DNA from 2 places in the Lentibacillus daqui genome. Region 1 is predicted to be linked to the other one. Evidence: a T-box and tRNA genes for the amino acid it is inferred to sense, from the RefSeq annotation. Region 1 holds a T-box; the other holds one or more tRNA genes.
What was found. A T-box is a leader RNA that pairs with one kind of tRNA and senses whether it is charged. The one in region 1 lies ahead of alaS (alanine--tRNA ligase), so its partner is inferred to be a tRNA-Ala.
Positions count from the first base shown of each region.

Region 1 (3,426 bases):
TGTTGTTTTTAACAGTTGTGATACGTGAGCAATGATTGCCAACTTTTGGTTAAAGAAAGTGTAAGCCTGTTTGCCTGTCACGGCTTCGATCCGTCTGGTTCCCGCACCGATTCCTGTTTCAGCGGCTATTTTAAATATACCGATTTCAGCCGTGTTTTTCACATGACAGCCACCACAAAGTTCGATGCTGTAATCCCCTGCCTGAACAACACGAACAATATCACCATATTTTTCGCCAAACAATGCCATGGCACCCATTTCTTTTGCCTCATCAATTTTCATGGTATTAATGACAACCGGCAGCGATGCCCAGATTTTTTCATTAACGATTTGTTCAATTTGCTGCAATTCATCCTGACTAATCGCATTAAAGTGGGAAAAGTCAAAGCGCAATCGCTCCGGGGTTACTAATGATCCGGCCTGGTTAACATGATCTCCCAACACATCTTTAAGTGCCTGATGCAGCAAATGGGTGGCCGTATGGTTTTTGACAATCATGTTGCGGAATTCTGTATCAACGGCAGCCTTCACACAGTCCCCAATCTTTATTTCTCCATCCTTTACCTTAACATAATGAAGGTGTTGGCCTTTTGGCGACTTTTGTACATTTTCAACATACAAAGACACTTGATCGGTGTATATCCACCCCTTGTCTGCAATTTGCCCTCCGCTTTCCGCATAAAACGGCGTCTCTCTAAGAAATACAACCACCTCATCCCCAGATTTGGCAACGTCCGTTAGTTCCTTGCCGTATATGATCTGTTCAATGGTTGTATCTGTTTCTAACCGGTCATAGCCAACAAATTCACTCACCACATCAACTTTTCCCAGTAGCTCATCTTGCACATGCATCGAATCCACTTTTTGTTGTGCGTTTCGGGCCCGTTCACGCTGTTGTTTCATTTCTTCTGCAAAACCAGCCTCATCAATAGTGAACCCTTCCTCTTGCACATATTCTTCAGTTAATTCTTTGGGAAATCCATAGGTATCATATAAACGAAAAACTTCCTTGCCAGGGAATACCTGACTGCCATTTTCCTTTTCCTTTTTTAAAATCGAATGAAGAATTCCCAGACCTTCATTTAAAGTCTCATGAAAGCGTTCCTCTTCTGTTTTAATAACCGTCTCAATATAATCTTTTTGTTTTAAAACCTCTGGATAAAAGGCGTTCATTATCTCCCCGACTGTTGCCACCAGCTTGTACATAAATGGTTTTTCAATCCCCAGTTGTTTGGCAAATCGTACAGCCCGGCGCAATAAACGGCGTAACACATAACCTCTTCCTTCATTGGACGGCAACGCATTGTCACCAATCGCAAATGCAACTGTACGAATATGATCAGCAATCACCTTATAGGCCGTATCTGTTACATGATCCGTTCCATACCGAACTGCAGCAATTTCTTCAATCTTGTTGATGATCGGCATAAATAGATCCGTTTCGAAATTGGTTGGTGCATTCTGAATGACGGAAACAATTCGTTCAAGCCCCATACCGGTATCAATATTTTTTTTGGGTAAAGGAGTGTACGTATCGTCCGGGTTATGGTTAAACTGGGAAAATACCAAATTCCAAATTTCCAAATAACGTTCGTTTTCACCTCCAGGATATAATTCCGGATCGGTTGGATCATTTCCGTATTTATCACCACGGTCATAGAAAATTTCTGTATTCGGTCCGCTTGGTCCTTCACCAATATCCCAGAAGTTTTCTTCCAGTCGGATGATCCGTTCCTTTGGCAGTTTTATCTCGTGCAACCAAATATCATACGCTTCATCATCTTCCGGATGGACCGTAACTGATAACAATTCCGGGTCAAAGCCAATCCATTTTTCATCGGTCAGAAATTCCCACGCCCATAAAATGGCTTCTTTTTTAAAATAATCACCTATCGAAAAGTTACCCAACATTTCAAAAAAAGTATGGTGCCTTGCTGTAAAACCAACATTTTCAATATCATTTGTCCTGATTGCCTTTTGTACATTGACAATTCTCGGATTATCCGGAATGACACTACCATCAAAATACTTTTTTAATGTGGCAACTCCACTGTTGATCCAAAGTAGTGTTGGATCATTCTTCGGTACCAGGGAGGCACTTGGCTCTACCCGATGACCTTTTTCTTTAAAGAAATCCAAAAACATTTGACGTACTTGTGCTGATGTTAACTGTTTCATATTACTGCCTCCATATTTTCTTTCCCCATTAAAAAATCTCCTCTCTGCATAATGCAGGGACGAGATGTTCGCGGTACCACCCTATTTATAAATGAAAATAATTTGATCATTTATCACTTTGCACGATAACGGTGTGGGTACCGGCGGAGTTTTTTCCGCACTCCAGTTTAGCTTCCATGACGCTTGTTCTAAGGATTCCTTTCAGCAACTGGCATCCATCTCTTGTAGACAAGGTTATCATGTACTTGGAACTTTCAAACGTGTTAGCTTATTTAGCGATATTATAAAAAATAATCAATGAAATGTCAACGTTGCTGTTTCATCATTCTGATTGCCATCACATGGGATACAACGACTTTAAGTATCGTTAAAACCGGTACTGCCACAATCATGCCGATAACGCCTCCGAGTTCCCCACCTAATAACAGGGCAAAAATAATGGCAATCGGGTGAATGGCAATACTCTTTCCAACGATGTACGGTGATAGTAAATTACTTTCAATTAATTGTATGACAAAGACCGCGATTAACACAAAAATGATTAATTTTGCCGACACGGTTAAGGTAATAGCCACCGCTGGAACAGCACCAATTATCGGACCAAAATACGGAATAATATTTGTCAAACCCATAATAATGGCAAGCAGCAATGCATATTTAATATGGAGTAGCTGAAAAGCAATGTACGTTGCCAGAAAAACAAAAAAACAAACAATTAGTTGCCCGCGAATATAGTCACCAAGACTTTTGTCAATCTTTGCACATAGATCACTGCCATCACGATGATATTTTACCGGTATCCATTTTTTGATATAGTCCTTTATTCTTGTAAAATCTTTTAGGAAGTAAAACACCAAAACGGGAATCACCGTAAGGAAAACAATCATGTCAAAAACCTTGGTGAATCCGTTAACCGCTTTACCGACCAGATTTTCAACCCTTGTTTCCATTCCGGCGATTAAGTGATCCATCTTGTCATGAACCACTTCCGGCAAAAAGGATGTATATTCATAAAGTTGATAAACCAAGTCTTGATACATCTGGATTAGTTGTGGTAATTGCGCCTGTAAATCACTCAGTTGGTGAATCATGGCCGGATATATGCGGTAAATGGCATAACCGGAACTACCGAAAAACACCAAATAAATCAAAAGAATAGCAAGACCTTTGGGAATATGGTAGCTATTGATTTTTTTGACAATTGGATAAAGAAGATACGCGATCAAGCCGGCGATAATAAATGGTGCA
Region 1 is NZ_CP114176.1:1,573,188-1,576,613, reverse strand. Features, by position in the region: gene alaS (alanine--tRNA ligase) at 1-2,178, opposite strand, end outside; T-box leader at 2,231-2,446, opposite strand; gene O2S85_RS07895 (AI-2E family transporter) at 2,484-3,426, opposite strand, start outside.

Region 2 (3,426 bases), 1.4 Mb from region 1:
CCACACTGGGACTGAGACACGGCCCAGACTCCTACGGGAGGCAGCAGTAGGGAATCTTCCGCAATGGACGAAAGTCTGACGGAGCAACGCCGCGTGAGTGATGAAGGTCTTCGGATCGTAAAACTCTGTTGTGAGGGAAGAACAAGTATTGTTCGAACAGGGCAGTACCTTGACGGTACCTCACCAGAAAGCCCCGGCTAACTACGTGCCAGCAGCCGCGGTAATACGTAGGGGGCAAGCGTTGTCCGGAATTATTGGGCGTAAAGCGCGCGCAGGCGGTCTTTTAAGTCTGATGTGAAATCTTGCGGCTTAACCGCAAGCGGTCATTGGAAACTGGAGGACTTGAGTGCAGAAGAGGAGAGTGGAATTCCACGTGTAGCGGTGAAATGCGTAGAGATGTGGAGGAACACCAGTGGCGAAGGCGACTCTCTGGTCTGTAACTGACGCTGAGGCGCGAAAGCGTGGGTAGCGAACAGGATTAGATACCCTGGTAGTCCACGCCGTAAACGATGAGTGCTAGGTGTTAGGGGGTTTCCGCCCCTTAGTGCTGAAGTTAACGCATTAAGCACTCCGCCTGGGGAGTACGGCCGCAAGGCTGAAACTCAAAAGAATTGACGGGGGCCCGCACAAGCGGTGGAGCATGTGGTTTAATTCGAAGCAACGCGAAGAACCTTACCAGGTCTTGACATCCTCTGATGACGGTAGAGATACCGTGTTCCCTTCGGGGACAGAGTGACAGGTGGTGCATGGTTGTCGTCAGCTCGTGTCGTGAGATGTTGGGTTAAGTCCCGCAACGAGCGCAACCCTTAATCTTAGTTGCCAGCATTAAGTTGGGCACTCTAAGGTGACTGCCGGTGACAAACCGGAGGAAGGTGGGGATGACGTCAAATCATCATGCCCCTTATGACCTGGGCTACACACGTGCTACAATGGATGGAACAAAGGGCAGCGAAGCGGCGACGCATTAGCTAATCCCATAAAACCATTCTCAGTTCGGATTGCAGGCTGCAACTCGCCTGCATGAAGCCGGAATCGCTAGTAATCGCGGATCAGCATGCCGCGGTGAATACGTTCCCGGGCCTTGTACACACCGCCCGTCACACCACGAGAGTTGGCAACACCCGAAGTCGGTGAGGTAACCTTTTGGAGCCAGCCGCCGAAGGTGGGGCCAATGATTGGGGTGAAGTCGTAACAAGGTAGCCGTATCGGAAGGTGCGGCTGGATCACCTCCTTTCTAAGGATTATATTACGGAACGGGAAGTTTATTCCTAAGACATACTCGGTTGTTTGGTTCAGTTTTGAGAGAGTAATTTCTCCATTAAATTAAATAGTAGATGGGCCTGTAGCTCAGCTGGTTAGAGCGCACGCCTGATAAGCGTGAGGTCGGTGGTTCGAGTCCACTCAGGCCCACCATCTACAGTTAATATGGGGCCTTAGCTCAGCTGGGAGAGCGCCTGCTTTGCACGCAGGAGGTCAGCGGTTCGATCCCGCTAGGCTCCATTTTGTACCTTGAAAACTAAATAAGAGCAAGACAAACAACGACATCAACTTTTAAAGTTCTTAAATATAGTTAAGTGAAAAAGAGCGCACGGTGGATGCCTTGGCACTAGGAGCCGATGAAGGACGGGACTAACACCGATATGCCTCGGGGAGTCGTAAGTAGACTGATCCGGGGATTTCCGAATGGGGGAACCCGCTGCTCGTAATGGAGCAGTACACCTATCTGAATACATAGGGTAGGTGAGGCAGACCCGGGGAACTGAAACATCTCAGTACCCGGAGGAAGAGAAAGCAAACGCGATTTCCCAAGTAGCGGCGAGCGAAACGGAAACAGCCCAAACCAACAGGCTTGCCTGTTGGGGTTGTAGGACACTCCAATGGAGTTACCAAGAAATTCTTTAGATGAATCGATCTGGAACGATCAGCCATAGCGGGTAAGAGCCCTGTAATCGAAAGAGAATTTCCTCCGGAGTGGATCCTGAGTACGGCGGAACACGTGGAATTCCGTCGGAATCCGGGAGGACCATCTCCCAAGGCTAAATACTCCCTAGTGACCGATAGTGAACCAGTACCGTGAGGGAAAGGTGAAAAGCACCCCGGAAGGGGAGTGAAAGAGAACCTGAAACCGTGTGCTTACAAGTAGTCGAAGCCCGTTAATGGGTGACGGCGTACCTTTTGTAGAATGGACCGGCGAGTTACGATCGTATGCAAGGTTAAGTGGAAGACACGGAGCCGTAGCGAAAGCGAGTCTGAACAGGGCGTTTGTAGTATACGGTCGCAGACCCGAAACCGTGTGATCTACCCATGTCCAGGGTGAAGGTCAGGTAACACTGACTGGAGGCCCGAACCCACGTATGTTGAAAAATGCGGGGATGAGGTGTGGGTAGGGGTGAAATGCCAATCGAACACGGAGATAGCTGGTTCTCTCCGAAATAGCTTTAGGGCTAGCCTCAAGAAAAGGAAGTACTGGAGGTAGAGCACTGATTGGACGAGGGGCCCTCACCGGGTTACCGAATTCAGTCAAACTCCGAATGCCAGCTACTTGATCTTGGGAGTCAGACTATGGGTGATAAGGTTCATAGTCGAAAGGGAAACAGCCCAGACCGCCAGCTAAGGTCCCAAAGTATACGTTAAGTGGAAAAGGATGTGGCGTTGCTTAGACAACCAGGATGTTGGCTTAGAAGCAGCCATCATTTAAAGAGTGCGTAATAGCTCACTGGTCGAGTGACGCTGCGCCGAAAATGTACCGGGGCTAAACGTATCACCGAAGCTGCGGATTGTTCTGAAAGAACAATGGTAGGAGAGCGTTCGAAGTGCTGTGAAGTCAGACCGTGAGGACTGGTGGAGCGCTTTGAAGTGAGAATGCCGGTATGAGTAGCGAAAAAAGAGTGAGAATCTCTTTCACCGAATGCCTAAGGTTTCCTGAGGAAGGCTCGTCCTCTCAGGGTTAGTCGGGACCTAAGCCGAGGCCGACAGGCGTAGGCGATGGACAACAGGCAGATATTCCTGTACCACCTCATGACCGTTTGAGCAATGGGGAGACGCAGAAGGATAGGGAAAGCGCACCGATGGATGTGTGCGCCCAAGCAGTAAGCGAGTTGGATAGGCAAATCCGTCCAGCAATCGCAAGCTGTGATGGGGAGTGAAAATGGTCACGAAGTTCCCGATTTCACACTGCCAAGAAAAACCTCTAGCGAGGTCACAGGTGCCCGTACCGCAAACCGACACAGGTAGGCGAGGAGAGAATCCTAAGGTGATCGGGAGAACTCTCGTTAAGGAACTCGGCAAAATGACCCCGTAACTTCGGGAGAAGGGGTGCTTCTTGCATGAGAAGCCGCAGTGAATAGGCCCAAGCGACTGTTTAGCAAAAACACAGGTCTCTGCGAAGCCGAAAGGCGAAGTATAGGGGCTGACACCTGCCCGGTG
Region 2 is NZ_CP114176.1:156,189-159,614, forward strand. Features, by position in the region: rRNA gene O2S85_RS00885 (16S ribosomal RNA) at 1-1,234, shown strand, start outside; tRNA gene O2S85_RS00890 (tRNA-Ile) at 1,337-1,413, shown strand; tRNA gene O2S85_RS00895 (tRNA-Ala) at 1,428-1,500, shown strand; rRNA gene O2S85_RS00900 (23S ribosomal RNA) at 1,569-3,426, shown strand, end outside.
Region 2: it encodes a tRNA-Ala, which carries the amino acid that the T-box ahead of alaS (alanine--tRNA ligase) is inferred to sense. The anticodon was not compared.